Regions from separate parts of the Paraburkholderia unamae genome, predicted to be linked through region 2. Evidence: predicted binding sites of a transcription regulator. Region 2 holds the regulator's gene; the other holds the start of a gene.
What was found. Region 2 encodes FliA, which starts transcription of late flagellar genes. Its sites were predicted from a motif close to CTAAAGTTTNNNNNNNNNNNGCCGNTA; they were not measured.
Positions count from the first base shown of each region.

Region 1: C7402_RS14710 (DUF4088 family protein) is a predicted target of FliA. The motif match lies at 1,691-1,717, and genes of this name have one in related genera.

Region 1 covers NZ_QEOB01000006.1:199,292-209,445, forward strand. Annotated here, with positions in the region: gene C7402_RS14695 (AraC family transcriptional regulator) at 1-458, shown strand, start outside; gene C7402_RS14700 (AzlC family ABC transporter permease) at 541-1,350, shown strand; gene C7402_RS14705 (AzlD domain-containing protein) at 1,347-1,670, shown strand; gene C7402_RS14710 (DUF4088 family protein) at 1,804-2,565, shown strand; gene C7402_RS14715 (ATP-dependent helicase) at 2,605-4,791, opposite strand; gene C7402_RS14720 (hypothetical protein) at 5,021-5,548, opposite strand; gene C7402_RS14725 (RNA-binding S4 domain-containing protein) at 5,874-6,095, shown strand; gene C7402_RS14730 (MATE family efflux transporter) at 6,271-7,656, shown strand; gene panS (ketopantoate/pantoate/pantothenate transporter PanS) at 7,891-8,853, shown strand; gene C7402_RS14745 (phospholipase D family protein) at 9,156-10,154, shown strand, end outside.
Region 2 covers NZ_QEOB01000001.1:101,808-111,961, forward strand. Annotated here, with positions in the region: gene C7402_RS00470 (flagellar hook assembly protein FlgD) at 1-49, opposite strand, end outside; gene flgC (flagellar basal body rod protein FlgC) at 256-681, opposite strand; gene C7402_RS00480 (flagellar basal body protein) at 759-1,295, opposite strand; gene flgA (flagellar basal body P-ring formation chaperone FlgA) at 1,542-2,897, shown strand; gene flgM (flagellar biosynthesis anti-sigma factor FlgM) at 3,066-3,431, shown strand; gene C7402_RS00495 (flagella synthesis protein FlgN) at 3,478-3,921, shown strand; gene C7402_RS00500 (RNA polymerase sigma factor FliA) at 4,093-4,824, opposite strand; partial or broken gene C7402_RS00505 (MinD/ParA family ATP-binding protein) at 5,219-6,043, opposite strand; gene flhF (flagellar biosynthesis GTPase FlhF) at 6,036-8,201, opposite strand; gene flhA (flagellar biosynthesis protein FlhA) at 8,612-10,154, opposite strand, start outside.

The sequences.
Region 1 (10,154 bases), on a different contig from region 2:
CGCTGCCCGAGGCCCCCGCGCTTGCGAACGCGCCATATGCTGCACATCCGGATCTGCTCGCCGTGGAAGGCGCGTTGCTCGACGCGCTCTCGACGCTCCTCACGCGCTACGGCCGCACGCGCGAGGCCGCGCTCAAGCATGGCCCCAACGATGCGCGCGTGGAGACGATGAAGGCGCTCCTCGCCGCCGATCTCGCCACGCCGCTGCGCGTGGCCGATCTCGCCCAGGCCGTGGGCCTCTCGCCGTTTCACGCCACGCGCCTGTTCACCCAGGCGACCGGGCTGCCACCGCACGCGTGGCGCACGCAGTTGCGCCTGCAACGCGCGCTCGGCCCGCTGCGCGACGGCGCCACCGTCGCCGACGTCGCCGCGGCCAGCGGCTTCACCGACCAGAGCCACTTCACGCGGCACTTTCGCCGAATGTTCGGCGTGCCGCCGGGGCGCTGGCAGTCGTCCTGAGCGCCGCCGGGGCGCCAGGCTTCGGCACCCGCGCCGCAAGAACGTACAAGCCACGCGCAAGGCCGCCCGCTAAGCTGTCCTCATGTATCAGGAGGATAGTTTGACCACCCATTCCACGCCGCAAACCGGGCGCTTCGCCGAATTCGCCGCCGGCGCGCGCGACACGATCCCCATGATGATCGGCGCCGCGCCCTTCGGCGTGATTTTCGGCACGCTCGTCACCTCGGGCCCGCTTTCGCTCTGGCACGGCCAGTTCATGTCGCTCGCCGTGTTCGCCGGCTCCGCGCAGTTCATCGCGCTCGGGCTGATCGCCTCGCACGCGAGCTTCGCCGTCATCTGGGCCACCACGTTGATCGTGAACCTGCGCCACGTGCTCTACAGCGCCACGCTCGCGCCCTACGTGTCGCACCTGCCGCTGCGCTGGCGCCTCGCGCTGGGCGGCCTGCTGACTGACGAAGTGTTCGCGGTCGCCTGGGCGCATTTCCGCCGCCATCCCCCCGGCGACGACGTCTCGCCGTGGCATTTCCTCGGTTCGGGCCTCTCGATGTACCTGAACTGGCAGCTCTGGACCGCGGTCGGCCTGCTGTTCGGCGCCGCCTTCCCGGGGCTCCAGTCGCTCGGCCTCGACTTCGCGATGGTCGCCACCTTCATCGCCATCGTGGTGCCGCAGCTCGTCGCCGTGCGCTATTTCGCCGCGGCAGCAACCGCCGGCGTGCTCGCTTTCTTCTGGCAAGGCTGGCCGTACAAGCTCGGCCTGCTCGGCGCCGTGCTCGCGGGCGTGGTGGTCGGCGTCGTCCTGTCGCGCCCCGGCACGCCGCGCGGCGCGCGCGCCAGCGGCGAACACCCGCGCAAGCCGCCCACCGTCCAACGCACCGCCGGAGCCGGGCAATGAACTACGTCGTCCTGATCCTCGGCATGGCCCTCATCACCTGGGTCGTGCGCACTGCCGTGTTCGTGCTCGGCGAGCGGCTCGTGTTCCCGCCGCTCGTGCGCACCGCGCTCGGCTTCGTGCCCGTCACGGTGCTCACGGCCATCATCGTGCCGATGGCCGTCTCGCCCCACGGCCAGGGCGCGGAGCTCACCTGGCGCAACCCGCAGCTCGTCGGCGCGCTCGCGGCCATCGTCGTGAGCGCACTCACGAAGCGCCCGCTCCTCACCATTGCGGTGGGGCTCGGCGTGTTCTTCCTCTGGCAAGGCGTCGTCCTGCGCTGAGGCGTTCCCCGGCAGGTGCGCTCAAGTTTCGGCCCGTCCCGCCGATAAACCCGTCAAGGCCTGCTCTGGCGGGCCTGTGCTCGAACGGCGCGAGCGCATGAGAAGGGATAAGGATTACACCGGGGCAACCACAATGGGGCAGATCACCCTCAATCTGAAAGAAGAAACGCTTGCGTCGCTGCGCAAGGACTTCGACGCGTTCCTGCGCGTCTCGGTCAAGCTCGACCCGCAGTTCGCCACGCCGTCGTTCGAGGACTACCTGCGCGCGAAACTGCTCGACAACATGACGCCGCTCACCGAGCACGCCGTGCAGCGGCTGCTCCAGGGCGGCCAGTACGCGTGGGCCAAGCGCACGCTCGACAAGGAATTTCCCGAAGTCGTCTCGATCCTGATGCGTCAGGCAAGCGAATTCGGCTTTGGCGTCGCGTCGCGGCCCGAGTGGACGCCCGACGAACTCTCGAAGCAATGCCGCGACTGGGCGGCGGCCATCGTGAACGAAGCCCAGGGCGACGCCTCGCTCGTCGACCCGCTCGCGGCGCAGATCAAGTCGAGCGTGCAAGACATCCAGGCGCTCGAAGAGTCGATGCAGACGCCCGCCTGGCGGCTTTCGGAGTCGCTGCGCCAGCGCGTGTACGAGGCCAAGATCGGTTGCGAGCAGGCAAGCGGCAGCGCCGCGCGCGAGCGGCTGGGCGAACTGCGCGGGCTGCTGCGGCTCGGCATCACGCACGGCGCGTTCCAGAAGCAGGAAGCGCAGCAGATCATGGAGTACCTGCGGCTGCTCAAGCCCGAAATCTTCGTCGAAGAACCCGACGACGTGTTCACGCGCCTCGCCGCATGGCTGCGCAACTTCTTCATGCCGCCGCAGCGGACCGCGGCGCGCGAGCAGCGGCACTGAGCGCCGGCGCGCCCGCCTCGCGGGCGGCGCGCCGCACGCCTAATCCCACATCTTCCTGAGCTTCGCGGCAATCTCGACTTTCGCCTGCGCGGCGGCGGCGAGCCCCGTCGCGCTCGGCGCACTCGCCACGGGCGCGGGCGGCCACGCGCGCGATTCGAACAGCGGCAGCATGGGCGTGGCGATGAAGCGCGTGCGCGACGCCCACACGTGCCGGTCGCCCGACGCCACCTGGTTGTGCACGTAAAAACGCTGCGGCACGACGATGTGCAGATCCTCCTTCGCACGCGTCATCGCCACGTAGAGCAGACGCCGCTCTTCCTCCAGTTCCTCGTCGCTGCCCGCGCCGAGGTCGGACGGAATGCAGCCGTCCACGCCGTTGAGCACGAACACATTGCGCCACTCCTGCCCTTTCGCCGAATGGATCGTCGAGAGGATCAGATAGTCCTCGTCGAGCAGCGGATCGGCGGATTCGGCGCTCGTGGCGTCGGGCGGATCGAGCGTGAGTTCGGTGAGAAAGCGCTCGCGCGACGCGTAGGTGCTCGCAATGCTCTCCATCTGCAACAGATCGGCGAGACGCACCTGGGCGTCCTCATGATTGCGTTCGAGATGCGGCTCGTACCAGCGCCGCACGCGCTCGAATTCGGCGGGCCACGGCGTGGCGCGCATGGCAAGGCTGTCGACGAGCGAGGCGAACGCGGGCCAGTCCTCGGCCGCGCGCGGCGGCGGCGCGAAGGCCGCGAGCGCCTCGGCGGCGCGATACGCGCCCGTGCAGGCGGCCACCTGGTCGAGCAGGCGCGCGGCGTTGGCGGGCCCCACACCCGGCAGCAATTGCGTGACGCGAAAGCCCGCCACGCGGTCGAGCGGGTTTTCCGCCCAGCGCAGCACCGCCAGCACGTCCTTCACATGCGCGGCGTCCAGAAAGCGCAGTCCGCCGAATTTAACGAACGGGATATTGCGCCGCGCCAGCTCGATTTCGAGCGTTGCGCTGTGGTGCGCGGCGCGAAACAGCACGGCTTGCTGCTTGAGCTTCATGCCCGCTTCGCGCGCCTCGAGGATTTGCTCGACGACGTAGCGCGCCTGAGTGGCCTCGTCGGCGACCGTCACGAGTCGCGGGCGCTGCTGCGAAGGGCGATCGGTCCAGAGGTTCTTCGTGAAGCGCTCGGCAGCCGCGTCGATTACGGCGTTCGACGCCGCGAGAATCGGCGCGGTCGACCGGTAGTTGCGCTCCAGCGTCACCTGACGCGCGGGCGGGTCGAACTGCGCCGGAAAATCGAGAATGTTGCGCACGGTCGCGCCGCGAAACGAGTAAATCGCCTGGGCGTCGTCGCCGACCACGGTCAGGCCGCGGCCGTCGGGCTTGAGTGCGAGCAGGATCGACGCCTGAAGCCGATTGGTGTCCTGATATTCGTCGACGAGGATATGGTCGAAGCGTCCCGCGAGATCGGCGGCAATCGCAGGCTCGGCGGCCATGTGCGCCCAGTAGAGCAGCAGGTCGTCGTAGTCGAGAACGTTCTGCTTCTGCTTGGCGTCCACGTACGAGGCGAACAGCACGCGCAACTGCGGTTCCCATTCGAGGCACCACGAGAACGAGCGGTTGAGCACGTTCGCGAGCGAGTCGCCCGTGTTGACCGCGCGCGAATAGATCGCAAGACACGTGGACTTCGACGGAAAGCGCTTTTCCTTCGCCGAGAAACCCAGTTCGTGGCGCACGAGGTTCATGAGATCGGCGGAATCCTCGCGATCGTTGATCGTGAACGCCGGTGAAAGGCCGATGTGATCCGCGTATTCGCGCAAGAGGCGCGCGCCCACGCCGTGAAACGTGCCCGCCCAGGTGAGCCCCTGCGCAAGCGTTGCGGCCACGCCCGGCACGCCGGCGGCGATGCGCGCGACGCGGCGCGTCATCTCCTGCGCGGCGCGGCGCGAGAACGTGAGCAGCAAGATGCGGTGCGGATCGGCGCCGTTCGCGATCAGATGCGCGACGCGGTGCGCGAGCGTATTGGTCTTGCCCGACCCCGCCCCCGCGATCACGAGCAGCGGCCCCGGTAGCGCCGAGCCCGGCGCGTAGCCCGCTTCGCCGCCGTGCTCGACCGCTTCGCGCTGCGCGTCGTTGAGCTTGGCGAGCCACGCGGAAACGGCGTTGGCCGTATCGGCGCCTGGCCTGGCAACGTCGTCGCCGGCGACAGAGACGGAGGCGGACGAGGGATCGGCGAGGGAAACAGTGGACACGGCGGGCGCAGGAACAGTGAACGTGGCGAATCGGACGGGGCGACGCACACTGTATATCCATACACCCCGCATCCGCAAGCGCCTGATTCTGCGGCGATCTGGCGATATTTAGCGACAACTTCGGCGCCGGCCCGAAAGCGTGCGCCGAAAAACGAAGCGGCGGCGCCCGTTGCCGGACGCCGCCACCGTTTCTGCTCCCAACAGTCCCGACGGTCCCGCCATCAGTCGCTTACTGCGAGGACTGCGGAGCCTGCTGGACCTGGCCGCCCTGCTGCTGGGCCGACATGCCGTTCATCATCTGGTCTTTCATCTCCGAGTCGTTGGCCTGACGGTCGGCCTTGTGGATGATCTTGGCGTCCTGCACCTGGGCCTTGTACTGCGACTTCGCCTGCTTCTTCGCGTCGCCGTACTCCGCATTCGCCGACTTTTTGGCGCTGCGGTACTCGGCGTTCGCCGCCGCGTTCGCGTTGCGCTTTTGCACCAGCGGGTCGGCTGACTGCGGCGCCGTCAGGTTCTGCGGCGCGGGCGCGGGTTGCGCGATACCGGCAGCGGCCGGCGCCTGGCTGGGTGCCTGGCCGCCCATCTGGCCCGGCGCCATCGCCGGTGCGGCGGAAGGTGCCAGCGCGGGCGCCCCGCCGCCGGCCTGTGCCGCACCCTGGGTCGCAGTTTGGGCAAACGCACCCTGCGCGAACACGGCGGCCGTGGTCACGGTGGCAAAAGCGGCGGTAGCGGTCAGCAGTTTGCGAATCTGGGTCATGGCGTATCCTCGTTGCAGTGGTTCCGAAGGCTCGGTTGCGGCGAACAGGTCCGCTACAGCCGCGCCCCCGCTCGATGTAGCCGCCCGGTAAAACGAATGAGCAAGGTTGGGCGGCGCTGTCGATCCGGGTGAAACCATTTTGGTCTGAAGATCGCCGCGCGGTCCCGCAACGTTACTCAACGTTGCACTTTCTGACGAATTCATAACATCTGGCCCCGAGATGTGACAGCAGCGTGTACGCCACAGAGGGCCGCGGCAAGCCGGCGATCGCTTATGATGCTCACCCTTCGCGCGCCTCCCGCGCGCATCTGAATGCCGATCCGCCATGCCCAATCTCGATTTCACGCTCACCGGCGACTACGTCGAACTGCACAACCTCCTGAAGATCACCGGCCTCGCGGACAGCGGCGGCTCGGCCAAGCAGGTCGTCGCCTCGGGCGCGGTGAAAGTGGACGGCGAGGTCGAACTGCGCAAGACCTGCAAGATCCGCGCGGGCCAGGTCGTGCTGCTCGGCGACACGCGCATTGCCATCAAAGAGCCGGATTAAAGTGCCGATCGATGCGCCCATCAAAGCGCCCGACCGGAATTGCGCGCAAGCGACACCCATGCACCGTATTTGAGCGCGCGGATCGACAACGCGACCGCCGCGCAATAAGCTTTCAGTTTCGACAGACAACCGTACTCAGAGCCTTGCGGCGCGTATCTCGCGCCGCTTGTTTTTCATGACCCGAACCACGCTTTCCGGCCGCGCCGTTTCCACATCGCCCACGCTGCGCCGTCACGCCGCCGACACCGCCCGCCTCGCCGGACCGCTCGCGATCGCCCAGCTCTCGCAGATGGCGATGAGCGTCACCGACACCGTGCTGCTCGGCTCGCTGGGCGCCGACGCGCTCGCCGCGGGCGGCCTCGGCGCGAACATGTTCTTCGTCGTGGTGACCGTGCTGCAAGGCGTGCTGACCTCGGTGAGCGTGAGCGTCGCGCAGGCGCGCGGCGCCGCCAACGAAAGCCAGGTGCCGCACATCTACTGGACGGGCTTCGCGCTTTCGCTGCTGCTCTCGCTGCCCGCCTTCGCGCTGCTCTCGTTCGCGGAGCCGATCCTGCGCGCGCTCGGCGAGCCCGCGCTGCTCGCCCATCACATCGGCGAATACACGGCCGTGCTGCGCTGGGGCGCGCCCGCGAGCCTGATCGGCGTGGGACTCATGCGCTCGTTCCTGCCCGCCATCGGCGCGGCGCGGCGCCTCTTGTGGGTGTCGATTGCGAGCGTGTTCAGCAACGGCTTTCTCAATTACGGGCTGATCCACGGCGTGTGGGGGCTGCCGCGACTGGGCTTTCTCGGCTCGGCGGCCGCCACGACCACAACGGTCTGGCTCACGGCGTTCGTGCTGATGGCCCTGCTGCACCTGCGCCCCTCGCACCAGCGTTTCGTGATCGCGCGCCGGCCCACGGCGCCGCTCATGGGCGAGTTGTTTGCGATCGGCTGGCCGGTCGCCATCACCTATGCCGTCGAGGCGACGCTCTTTCTCGCCACCGGCCTGCTCGCGGGCCTGCTCGGCGAAACGCCGCTCGCGGCGCACCAGATCGCCCTGAACGTGGCCTCCGTGACCTTCATGGTGCCGCTCGCGATCGGCCAGGCGGCCAACGTGCGCGTGGGTTACTGGATCGGTGCGGGCGTGCCGCGCGCGGCGCGCCACGCGGGTTTCGTCGCGCTCGCGCTCGGTGTGGGTTTCATGACGCTCTCGGCGCTCGTGATGGTGCTCGCGCCGCACTGGATCGTCGGGCTCTATCTGCATCTCGACGATCCGGCCAACGCCCACACGGTCGGGCTCGCGGCCACGCTGCTCGGCGTCGCGGCCATCTTCCAGATCGTCGACGGCGCGCAGACCGTGGGCTCGGGTTGCCTGCGCGGCCTGAAGGACACGCGCGTGCCGATGGTCGCGGCCACGCTCGGTTACTGGGGCATCGGTTTTCCGTTGGGATACGCGCTCGCGTTCCACTTCGGCCTTGGCGCGCTCGGCCTCTGGTGGGGCCTCGCGGCGGGGCTCACCACGGTCGCCGTGCTCATGACATGGCGCTTTCACCGCATGAGCCTGCTCGCCCAGGCCAGGTGATGGCCGGGTAATGGCCAGATAAGGGGTGCGAGGTGACGGGTTAAGCAAGCGGTTAAAATAGGCGGCTGGCGCCCCATGCGCCGTCCGTCCCACGAGGGCAGGAACCGTGCGCTGCATGGAGGGGGCCGGGTGCTAAAGCGCCAGGTCCCGCCGACAAAGGAGACAGCCCCGCCGCCTCGGCAAGGCAACGCGCGCCACGACCTAAAACGAACCCCTCTCACGGACCACCCTTTCATGCTTGCCCCGATCACCCGACTCTTCCCGCTCTGGGCTGTCCTCGTTTCACTGCTTGCGTACTTCGATCCGGGCCTCGTCGCGCCAATCGCGCCGCACGTCACCACGCTCCTGATGATCATCATGCTGGCGATGGGCGTGACACTCTCGTTCGCCGACTTCCAGCGCGTCTTCACGCGCCCCGCGCCCGTGGCGGCCGGCATCTTCCTGCACTACCTCGTCATGCCGCTCGCCGCCTGGGCGATCGCCAAGGTGCTGCACATGCCGCCCGACCTCACCGCGGGCATGGTGCTCGTGGGCAGTGTGGCGAGCGGCACGGCGTCGAACGTGATGATCTATCTCGCGCGCGGCGACGTCGCGCTTTCGGTGACGATCAGCGCGCTCTCCACGCTCGTCGGCGTGTTCGCGACGCCGCTCCTCACGCGTCTTTACGTCGATGCCTCGATCGTCGTCGACGTGCACGGCATGCTCATGAGCATCCTGCAAATCGTCGGCCTGCCGATCGCGATCGGCCTCGTCGTGAACCGCCTTGCGGGCGGCCTCGTGCGCCGCGTCGAGCCGGTGCTGCCGCTCGTCTCCATGGTGTCGATCCTCGCGATCATCGCAGCCGTCGTGGGCGGCACGCACGCGAGCATCGCCACGGTCGGCCCGCTCGTCGCGCTCGGCGTGGTGCTGCACAACGGCATCGGCCTGCTCGGCGGCTATTGGGGGGGCCGACTGCTCGGCTTCGATGAATCCGTGTGCCGCACGCTCGCCATCGAAGTGGGCATGCAGAACTCGGGGCTCGCCGCGACCCTCGGCAAACTCTACTTCTCGCCGCTCGCCGCTCTGCCCGGCGCCCTGTTCTCGGTGTGGCACAACCTCTCGGGCTCGGTGCTCGCGGGCTACTGGGCCGGCAAGCCGGCGCGCGGCAGCTCGCGCGACGCGCAAGGCGCCGCCCGCGCCACGCCCGAGCGCGGCTGACCACGCAACACCGGCGTGAGCGTCTCGACGCTCACGCCGCACGCGCCGCCCAATGCGCGAGCGCGCCAGCGCTTCCGCTTCCGCTTCCGTCGCACGCTCCTGTCGTTCGCCGTGCGCGCAGTGACGCGCCACGGCGAGCGCCGCTGCTTGCGGCCGGGCTGCAAGCGTAATCGTCACGCCTTGCCGCCCTGCCGATGAGGCTCGAAAATTGCTCAGCCAGCTTGCCCGCTGCCGCAAGCACGGCGGGCGGCTTCCCGTAGAATCCCCGCGAAGGCCGTGCAATGAAAACGAACCATCCCACGATGCGACGTTCGCAAAGGAGATCCCGCTTGGCCGCGCATTTCGCCCTGCCCGCCGTTTTTTCGCGCCGCCTGCCGCCGTTGCCGGCGCCTCACGCGCGGCGCACGCTTCGCGCGCTTTTTGCGCTGCTCTGCTTCACGCTCGTCGCGGGCTGCGCGACACGCCCGCCCGCCACCGACTACCCGCGCGAGACCACCTCGGCCCTGCCCGCGTCCGAGGCAAGCGCCACGCCGCTCGGCCTCGCGCTCGCCGCGCCCGAGGCCGCGCATCCCGGCCAGTCGGGCTTTCGCCTGCTCGCCACCGGCACCGACTCGCTGCAAATGCGCATCGCGCTCGCACGGGCGGCGACGAAGACGCTCGACATGCAGTACTACATCGCCAACGAGGACACCACCGGCAAGCTGCTGCTCGGCTCGGCGCTCTATGCGGCCGATCGCGGCGTGCACGTGCGCATGCTCGTGGACGACCTGAACTTCCACGACATCGACCGTCTGATGGCTGCGCTCAGCAGCCATCAGAACATCCAGATCCGCGTGTTCAATCCGTATGGCAGCACGAGCGAATCGATGCTCCTGCGCACGCGCAACTTCTTCACGAACGTCGACCAGTTCACGCGCCGCATGCACAACAAGGCGACGATCGTCGACAACGAGCTCGCGATCGTGGGCGGCCGCAATCTCGGCGACGAATACTTCAGCGCGAGCCCGACGTTGCAGTTCACCGATCTCGACATGCTCGCGGCGGGCCCGGTCGCGCGAGACGTCTCGGCAAGTTTCGACGCTTACTGGAACAGCTCGATCTCGTACCCCTTGAGCGTGCTCAATCATCAGAAGTTCGATCCGCACGATCTGGACACCGCGCGCGACGACCTGCGCAAGCACTGGAGCGAAACCGCCGATCCGTACAACGCCAAGCCGCTCAACGCCACGCCGCTCGCGCAGCAGATCACGCGCGGCGAGCTCGGCCTGAACTGGGCGAAATGGGAGTTCGTGGCCGACTCG
Region 2 (10,154 bases):
CACTCGTGCCGCTCGTCGACGAGGACGAGCTGGAGCTCGTGCCGTTCATGGTGTCGAGCAGTTGCTGCGACACGGTGGCGGTGCTGCCGCCGATGGTTGTGTTGCTGGAACTCAACGCGTTCTCCTCGATTGCGCTTCGTGCTTGGCGTGTGGTGACGGGCGCTGGATGGTTTCGCGCCCGCTGGTCTCTGTGTTTGCTGCGTTATGCGTGCGGTGCCGATGGGGCCGCTTCACGTCCCTGCTTCAGGTCCCGCTTCACGTCCCGATCGTGAGCGTCTTGAGCATCAACTGCTTGGCCGTGTTCAGCGTTTCGACGTTGGCCTGGTACGAGCGCGACGCCGAGATCATGTTCACCATCTCCTGCACCGGATCGACGTTGGGCATCGTCACGTAGCCGTCCGCGTTGGCGGAGGGGTTGGACGGGTCGTAGGTCTGCTTCATGGGCGTGGGGTCGTCCACCACGCCCGTCACCTTCACGCCGCCCACCTGCTGGCCCGAGGCCGTGCGCGCGCCGCCGAGCGGATTGACCGCGAACACCACCTGTTTCGCCTTGTAGGGCTGGCCGTCGGGGCCGGTCGTGCTGTCGGCGTTGGCGAGATTGGACGCCGTCACGTTCAGTCGCTGCGATTCCGCCGTCATGGCGGAGCCCGCAACGCTGAAGATGTTCATCAGGGATGGCATGGTTTCGTTGACCTCACATCAGGTGCGCGCCGCTGCGCGCGTTGGTCGCTGCTTCATTCGTGTTCCGGGCGCGCCGCTCAGGTCGAGCCCGAGGTGATGGCGGAGAGCATCGTCTTGATCTGCTGCGAGACGACGGTCATGCCCGACTCGAAGTGCAGCGCGTTGTCGGCGAACTGCACGCGCTCGGTGTCGAGATCGACCGTGTTGCCGTCGAGCGCGGGCTGCATCGGCACGCGGTACATGAGCTGGCTCTTGTAGGTGTCGGCCGGGCCGCCCGTCGGGATCAGCTTCGCGTCGCCGGCCATGTGGCCCGGCGTCGTGGACGACATCTGCATGCCGCTCGTCACGCCTGCGGGCTGCGCCATGGCGAGCGGCTGGGCGTTGCCGCCCGCCGTGCCCGCCACCGCGGCAACCAGTCCCGTCGCGCCGGCTGCGGCGCCCGTGCCCGACTGCCGCAGCGCGCCCGCGAGCGAAGCCGCGAAGTCGACGTCGCGCGCCTGGTAGCCCGGCGTGTCGGCGTTCGCGATGTTCGACGAGATCAACGCCTGCCGCGTGGCGCGCACGTCGAGCGCTTCGCGCCCGAAGGCGAATTCGGCATCGAGTTTGTCCAGCATCGGGCGTTCTCCGTGACGCGAAAGGTGGATCGGCGTGAGCGCGGCGGCATCGCCAGCGGCGTGGAAACCGGCGCAAACGTTAAGCGCGCGGCCCGCAAGCCTTTGCGCATGGAGTGGAATCTTAGGCGGGGCTGGCAAGAACCAATCGGACGAATAGCCGGTAAAGCGCCCCTCTATTCGACGCAAGCTCGCGGGGGGCGCCGCCTAGAATGCGAGGCGTGTCAATGCATTCGATGGAGAACGACGATGCCGCAGACTGCCTCTTTCCGTGGGCCGCGCGCCGGCCTGGAACGGCGAGCGCGCGCCTTGTCGTGGGCGTTGCCAGGCGTTTTGCCGTGGGCCGCTTCATGCGCCTGCGCGCTCGCCTTCGTGCTGGGCGGCACGGCCGCGCACGCGCAGAGCGCGCCGCAGGGCGCGGGCGGCCAGGTCTTTATCGCGGGTAACGGCGACCGCGCAGGCACCGACGCCGCGCAGATGAGCGCGATGCTCGCGACGAACGCCACGAATGCCACGAATACGAAGCCGGCCAGTGCCGCCGCGAGTGCGCAAGCCGGTACGCCCGCGCCGCTGCGCGCGGCGAGCTACGCCGACCTCAACGCGCACGGCGTGCCCGAAGATGCGCGCGCCGGCGTCGATTCCGCCGGCATGATCACGATCCCCGGCCCCGGCGAGCGCACGTCGCAAGCCGACGCGCCGCGCATCGTCACGATTCCCGCGCCGGGCACGAGCGCGCAGCCTGCACGTGTGCCGCCCGCCAGCGTGAACAGCGCGACAAACAACGCGGCAAACAGCGCGGCAAACAGCGCGGGCGCGCTGCAACGCGTGAACGTCGCGAGCGCGGCGAACCGCGTGGCGCCCGTGGTGGTCGACGCCGCGAGCGCGAACGGCGCGCCCGCCGCGAAGCCGGTTGCGAGCGCAGGCGCAAACACAGGCACAAACGCCAGCGCGGTCGCCATGAACACCCAGGCCACACCGCCCGGCCAGCAGGACGGCGAATCGATCCGCGCCGCCGCGCTGGCCTTCCTTCAGCAGCAGTCGGCGGGGTTGCCCGGCCGCGTGACGGTCACGGTCTCGCCGGTGTTCCCGCGCGGCCTTGCGGCCTGCACTTCGCTCGAACCGTTCATGCCGCCGGGCGCGCGCACGTTCGGCCGCACGACCGTGGGCATGCGCTGCATCGGCGCGAAGCCGTGGACGCTCTACGTGGGCGCGCGCGTCGCCGTCGACATCACGTACTACGTGGCCGCCCGCCAGATCGGCGCGGGCGAGGCCCTCTCGGCCGCCGACTTCATGCCGCTCTCGGGCGACCTCGCGAGCCTGCCGCAGACCGTCGTCACCGACCCCAACCAGGCGAGCGGCGCCGTCGCCCGCATGCGCATCTCCGCCGGCCTGCCGCTGCGCACCGACATGCTGCGCAGCGCGGCGTCGGTCATCATCGGACAGACCGTCAAGGTGATCGCCGTGGGCACCAATTTCACGATCTCCGCCGAAGGCAGCGCGCTCAGCAACGCGGAGCCGGGCCAGCAGGTGCGCGTGCGCACGAGCGGGGGCCAGGTCATCACCGGCGTGGTCAAGGACGCCGGCACGGTGCAGATCCAGATTTAGGGCGGATTGGGATGAGACGGATCGAGCGTGTCTTGAACGGGCCTGGTTGCGCCCCGGTTGCGACTGTGTGCGCCAGCACACGTAACAGCGTGTAACGGCGGGACTTTCGCGCTAAAGTTCAGCCCGCCTCATGCCGTTATCAAGGTCAAATCGATCAGGAAGCCCATCGTGAAAGTTGACTCCTCCACCCGCAATGATCCGCGCGCGCTTCAAGATGGCGTCGCGCGTTCGCAAGGCGATTCGGCTGGCGCCGTGAGCGCCTCGAATACCGCGGCCACGTCCGGCGCCGCTGGCAGCGCGAGCGCCGCGAACGCGTCCGGCGCTTCACAAGGCGATGCGAACGTGAGCCTTTCTTCCCTCTCCTCCACGCTGCGCTCGCTCGCAGCGAGCGGCGCGGCCGATATCGACGTGGCGCACGTGCAGTCGATCAAGGACGCCATCAGCAACGGCACGTTGCAGATCGACGCCGGCAAGATCGCCGACGGCGTGCTCCAGACCGCGCGCGAGCTGATGAGGCCCGCGTCGGGCAACTGATGACGCCCGCGTGCTGCGCAAACACTGAATTTTCTGGTGCCCCTCGATGAAAGATGCCCTGCTAGCCACGCTGATCGACGAACACGCCACGGTTGAGGCGTTCGCGTCGCTGCTCGCCTATGAAGAAAAGGCGCTCGTGTCGGCCGACGGCATGGAGGCGCTGCCGCAGATCGTCGAGCAGAAGACCACGCTCACGCAGCGTCTGGCGGGCCTCGAAAAGGCGCGCGACGCGCAACTGGCGGGCCTTGGCCTGCCGGGCGGGCGCAAGGGCATCGAGATGGCCTGTGACGGCGACGCGCGCCTCACGAGCCAGTGGGCGCTGCTCAAGGGCTCGACCGAGCGCGCGCGCCGCAAGAACCTCACGATCGGCATGATGATCCGCACGCGCATGGAGCATAACCGGCGCGCGCTGGCGATCCTGCGCGGCGAGACGGGCAATGGCGCGATGCTGTACGGTCCCGACGGACGGCTGCCGGCGTTCGGGCTGTAGGCGGGCTGTAGGCGTTTGGGCGGTGCGTAAAAAAAGCCGGAGCGGGGACGCTTCGGCTTTTTTGTTGGTGCGAGCCTCTTTGCCCCAAAAAGAAGAGCCGAAGCGCTCCCGCACCCCGGCTCTCGCACTGCGCCCGGCCCGCGAACCGCACACGCGGGGCCGTCTATCGCCTCAATTCTCCGCGCTCGCCCACGACATCTCGCGCAGCCGCGTGCGCAGGCGCGCCACGGCCTGGCTGTGCAGCTGGCACACGCGCGACTCGCTCACCTCCATCACCGCGCCGATCTCGCGCAGGTTCATGCCACGCTCGTAGTAAAGCGACATCAGCAGCTTCTCGCGCTCGGGCAGGCGCTCGATCGCCTCGACGAGCGCGCCGCGCAGGCTGTCGTCGAGCAGCGCCGAAAGCGGGTCCGAGTGATCGACGCAGTAGCGGTCGAGAAACGGCTCGTCCTCGGCCGAGCGGTCGAAGTCTTCGTAGTAGATGAGCTGGCTGCCATGCAGGTCCTGCAACATCGACTGGTATTCGTCGAGCGGCATGTTCAGGTGATCGGCGACCTCGGTTTCGCTCGCCGAGCGGCCAAGACGCTGCTCCACCTGGTGCACCGCGCTCTCCACTTCGCGCGACGTACGGCGCAGGCTGCGCGGCAACCAGTCGTTGCTGCGCAGCTCGTCGAGCATCGCGCCGCGAATGCGCTGGCTCGCATAGGTCTCGAACTGCGCGCCCTGATCTTCCTTGTAGCGGTTCGCCGCGTCGAGCAGGCCGATCATGCCGGCCTGGATCAGATCGTCGAGGTCGACGCTCGCCGGCATTTTGGCGACGAGCTGCAACCCCAGCCGCCTCACGAGCGGCGCGTACTTCGCAAGCACGTCGGCCTGCGAAATTTTTCCTTGAGCGTTATACATCGTGCTCTCCACTTCTCATGTCCCTCGCTGCGTCGTGCGCACGTCAGACGTGCTGCGGCGACGGCCGCTGCGCGGGCGTCTCGGCCAGCCAGCCCACGTGGGCCGGCGCGGTCGCGGATGGTGCATCGGGTGCGGTATGCACACCCGTCACGGCCGCCACGAACGAATCTGCGTTCGCGGCGAGCGTGCTGTGTGCGGCGTGTCCTGCATGTGCTGCCTGTGCTGCGTTTGTCCCGTCGGCGGCTTGCGGCGCGCCGTCCGTGACATCCCTGCCGTGGGCGTCATGCCGGGCATGCGCGTCACGGGATTCCTGCGTGGCGAGGTCCGGCTGGTCCTCGAGTGCTTCAGTCGACGCGCCGACTTGCGGGTCGTCGGCGTCGATAGCCGCGAACGGCGCGCGCCCGCGCGCCGTGGCCGGCGAGCACGCCGAAACGGCGGGACGCATCGGCCAGTGCGGCAGCTCCGCGGCCACGTGGCGGAAGTCGCGCGCGGCGGCCGTGGACGGAAACGCATCGACGATGCAGCGCGCGAGCTTGAACGCCTGCGCCATATACGGGTCGGCGGCGACGTAGCCCGCGCTTTCGAGCGACACGCTCAGGTAGCGCCCCGCCACACCCGCGAGATTTTCGATGGCGGCTTGCGCGTCGGGCACGTTCGTCACGTGGTTCGCGAGCACGCGGAACTGTGCGATCGCATGCGCGAAGTGCAGCCGCTTCATGCACGCGTAGGCGTCGGTGATCGCCTGCGCGCCGATGCGCATCACGATCAGCACGTCGTGTGCGTGCATGGCGAGCGGCGAGAGCGCGCCTTCGGCGTCGAGCTGCGCGTCGATCAACACGATGTCGGCGGGGCCCGAGAGCACCTTTTGCAGTTGCGCGCTCGTGTACTGGGCGCGGTTGTCGCGCGAGGCGGCCAGCACGCCGAAACCGAGCGCGTGACGGCCGACGGCTTCTTCGAGCGTGCGCTCGCCGCGCATCACGGCGGCGAAGTTGCCCGCGCCGCGCACACCGCCCACGAGCGCGCACACGGAGCGCGGCCCCAGGCACTCGTCGACGATGAGCACATCCTTGCCCTGCGCGGTGAGCGCCGCCGCGAGATTGACCACGGCGGTCGTGCGCCCGGGCGCGCCAGCGCCGCCCGTCACCGCCACCACGCGCGAGCCTTCGCGCGCCAGCAGGCGCCGCAGCCCCTCTGCCTGATCGATCACGAACTTATCCAAACCTGACCTCGGGAGCCTGCGAATTCGAACGCGTCGAGAGTGCCGACAGCAGCGCGGGGATATCGTCTTCGTGCGGCACGAACGGCGAACTCTCTCGCGGAATGCAGAACGCGCTGCGGATCAGGAAGCGGCGCGTCGCCACGTAAAGGTTCTCGGGGACTTTCTGGCCCGTCGAAACGTAGTGGACCGGCAGCTTGTAGCGCAGCACCGTGTCGAGCGCGCTGCCGAGGTTGGTCGCCTCGTCGAGCTTGGTGAGGATGCAGCCCGTGAGCGGTGCGTTTTCGCTCTGGTAGGCCTGCACGACTTCGTTGAGCGTGTCGCCGTGGTTGGTCGCCGAGAGGAGCAGCAGGCGCTGCACCGGGCGGCCCGCGCCGCACAGCATGGCGATCTGGTCGGCCACGGCGCGGTCGCGCTGGCTCATGCCGATCGTGTCGATCAGCACGATGTGCTTGTTCTTGAGTTCCGTGAGCGCGAGTTGCAGGTCCGCGCCGTCGCGCACCGCGTGCACCGAAACGCCGAGGATCTTGCCGAAAATGCGCAGTTGCTCGTGGCCGCCGATACGGTAGCTGTCGGTGGTGAGCAGCGCGACCTTGCTCGCGCCGAAGCGCATCACGCAGCGCGCGGCGAGCTTGGCCGTGGTCGTGGTCTTGCCCACGCCCGTCGGGCCCATCAGCGCGAACACGCCGCCGCGCTCCATGAGCGCCTCTTCGTCTTCGAGCACGGGCAGGTTCGATTCGAGCATCGACTGGAGCCACTCCATGCCGGCTTCTTCGGTCTCGACCGCGGGCAGGCGGTCGATCATCATCTTTACGAGCTGCGCCGAGAAACCCGCGGCGAACAGCTGCTTGGTGAGCGCGCCTTGCACCGGGCTGCGGCGCTGGCGCTCGCCCCACAGGAGGCCCGCGAACTGCTCTTCCATCATGCCGCGCATCGAAGCGAGCTCGTTCATCACGGTCTCGTTGACCACCTGTTCGATGCGTGAGCGGATCGCTTCGCTCACCGTCTGCGCCGCGTTCGCGGGCGCGCCTTCGGCGGCCGCTTGCGCGTTGCGGTTGGCGGTGACGGGCGGCGGGCCCGCGGCGTCGGGGCTGTGGCCGAGACGCTGCGCTGCGCGGCGCGCGGCCGCGTGGGCCGCTTCGAGCGCCCAGTCGGGCGTGCTCGCGTCGATGTCGGGCGGGCGCACCGGGTCGGCGACACTGCCCATACCCCGCGCCGCCGCGGCCGAGGGCGTCATGCCCGGCTCGCGCACGCCGTTCTGCTGGTTCGCGATCCGGCGGGCGTGGTCGATGAGCCACGGGTTCGATTCGGCCATCGTGCGCGGCGCCGAAAGCGCTTCGGGCGAGGCGTGGGCGGCGGCCTGTTCGAGACGCGAGGCGGCTTCGCGGGCGGCGACGGGCGCGTCGGAGACCGTGGCGGCGTTGATCTGCATGCCGTTGGCGGCCGGGTTCACGCCCGGGGCAAACGATGGCGCGAACGTTGGCGCGATAGTCGGTGCGATGGTTGATGCGGTCGAAGCGGAAGCCGGCTCGCTCATGCCATGCAGCGGCGGCAGCAGCGAGGCGTGCGGATTCGGCATCGCCTGACGAGTGGGTTGCGGCGCGGCCTGCATGGTGGATTGCAGCGTCGGCGGCATCGGCGAGCGCGTGGCCTGCTGGCCCGCTGCGGCGCGCGACGAGGCCGGCGCGGCGTCCTGGCCGAGCGAAACGGCGGCGTCGGCGGCGTGATCGCTGTCGGCGTCGGCGTCTGCATCGGCGCTCGCGCCGTCACCTTCCGCGCCCACTTCGGGGCTCGCGCCGAACACCGACGAGAACACATCCGGCATGCCGCTCGCATAGGGGTTCGCACCCGTGGCCGCAGCGGCCGGGGCCGCGCCGCTCAACGGCGCGCCCAGCGCGGCGCGCGGCGTGCGAGGCATTTGCGTCGCGGCGGCGGACGGCTGCGCGAAGCCGCCGGCCTGAGCGCCTTGAGCGCCCTGCCCTTGCGCGGCGCCATCGGCGGGCGCGATTGCCGCGAGGTCGCGATCCGCGAGCGCGACGATTTCGACGCTGCCGTCATCGAGCGTGCGGTTCGACAACACGACGGCATCCGCACCCAGCGCTTCGCGTACGAGCCGTAACGCGTCGCGGCTGTTGCCACCGATGAATTTGCGAATGTTCAAGCTGAGCCCCTGATGAGGTGAGCGGCTTAGGCCGCCGCCGGACGTCTGTTGCTGGAATGGCGCGGAATAGCTGCTGGCCGCGCGTCACGCGCAAAGCCTTTTCCGATGTTGGAATTATTTCGAAGGCACGCCCTTCACGATCGATGGATCAGGGCGGGGAAATGTGGGCTATTCATGGAATCGGCGCGCGGAGGGCGCCGCGCGCCACCGTGACGCATGCCGTCGCCCGCAGGCGCCTAGATGACGTCGAGATGGTGGAACGCGTCGGGTTCCGCGCCCGCGACGACATCGTGAGCGTCAGCCTGAAGGTCTAAGAGTTGACGTTCGGCGCGAACGCGCCCGAAGATTGACGGCCGCGCGATGCGGCCGTGCGCAAGCGATTACTGAACCGGAGAAGCGCGCGCAGCGCCTCAATTCCCGCCAATCACATTCACCACCTTCACATTGCGCGTGTCCGGCACTTCGGCGTACGACAGCACCTTGAGCTGCGGCAGGCTGCGGCGCAGGAAGCGCGAGAGCATCGGCCGCAGCGCGTGCTGCACGAGCATCACGGGGGCGAGGCCCAGCGCCTGCTGACGCCCCATCGCCTGCTCGGTCTGCGTGAGCAGCGTGTGCGCGAGGCCGGGTTCGAGGCCTGGGTTCGGACCCGAGGTGAGCGTTTGCGACAGCACGCGCTCCAGGTTCGCGTCGAGGCCCATCACCTGCATGTCCGCGTTGCCGGGGAACCATTGCTGCGTGATCGCGCGGCCAAGCGAGATGCGCACCACCGCCGTGAGATCGTGCGCGTCGCTCAGGCGCGGCGTGTGCTCCGCGAGCGACTCCATGATCGTGCGCATGTCGCGAATCGGCACGCCTTCTTCCAGCAGGTTCTGCAAGACCTTTTGCAGCGTCGTGACCGGCAGCACCTTCGGCACGAGGTCGTCCACGAGCGAGGGCGTGTCCTTCTGCACGCGTTCGAGCAGCGCCTGCACCTCGCGCCGCCCGAGCAGCTCGGCGGCGTGCATCACGACGAGGTGGTTCAGGTGCGTCGCCACGACCGTGCTCGAATCGACCACGGTATAGCCGAACACCTGCGCCTGTTCGCGCACGTTCGAATCGATCCACACGGCGGGCAGGCCGAACGCCGGGTCCGTGGTCGGCGTGCCCGGCAGCACCGCGCTCACCTGGCCCGGGTTGATCGCGAGCCACTGGCCCGGATACGCCTCGCCCGTGCCCACTTCCACGCCCTTGAGCGCAATGCGGTAGGCGTTCGGGCGCAGCTCCAGGTTGTCGCGAATATGGATGACCGGCGGCAGGAAGCCGATTTCCTGCGCGAACTTCTTGCGGATGCTCTTGATGCGCTTGAGCAGCTCGCCATCGGTGTTCTTGTCGACGAGCGGAATGATGCGGTAACCCACTTCGAGGCCGAGCGTGTCGATGAGCGCCACGTCGTCCCAGGTCGCCTCGGCGCTTTCCGTCGGCGTGAGGGCTGCCGGCACGGCGTCGGCAATCACGGCGCTCGCGTTCTTCGCTTCGGTCTTCTTCTTCATTACCCGGCCAAGCTGGATCGCGCCGCCGCCGAGCAGCAGAAACGCGAAGTGCGGCATGCCCGGAATCAGGCCCATGATGACGATGATCGTGCCCGTGATCATCAGCACGCGCGGGTTCGTGAAGAGCTGGCTGGTGAGCTGCGTGCCGATGTCCTCGTTGGTCGCCACGCGCGAGACGATCACGCCCGCCGCGGTGGAGATGACGAGCGACGGAATCTGCGCGACCAGACCGTCACCGATGGTGAGCAGCGTGTAGGTCTCGCCCGCCGAGGCGAGCGGCATGCCGTGCTGCACGACGCCCACGATCAGTCCGCCCACGATGTTGATCACCATGATGAGCAGGCCCGCGATGGCGTCGCCGCGCACGAACTTGCTCGCGCCGTCCATCGAACCGTAGAACTCGGCTTCCTGGGAGATTTCGCTA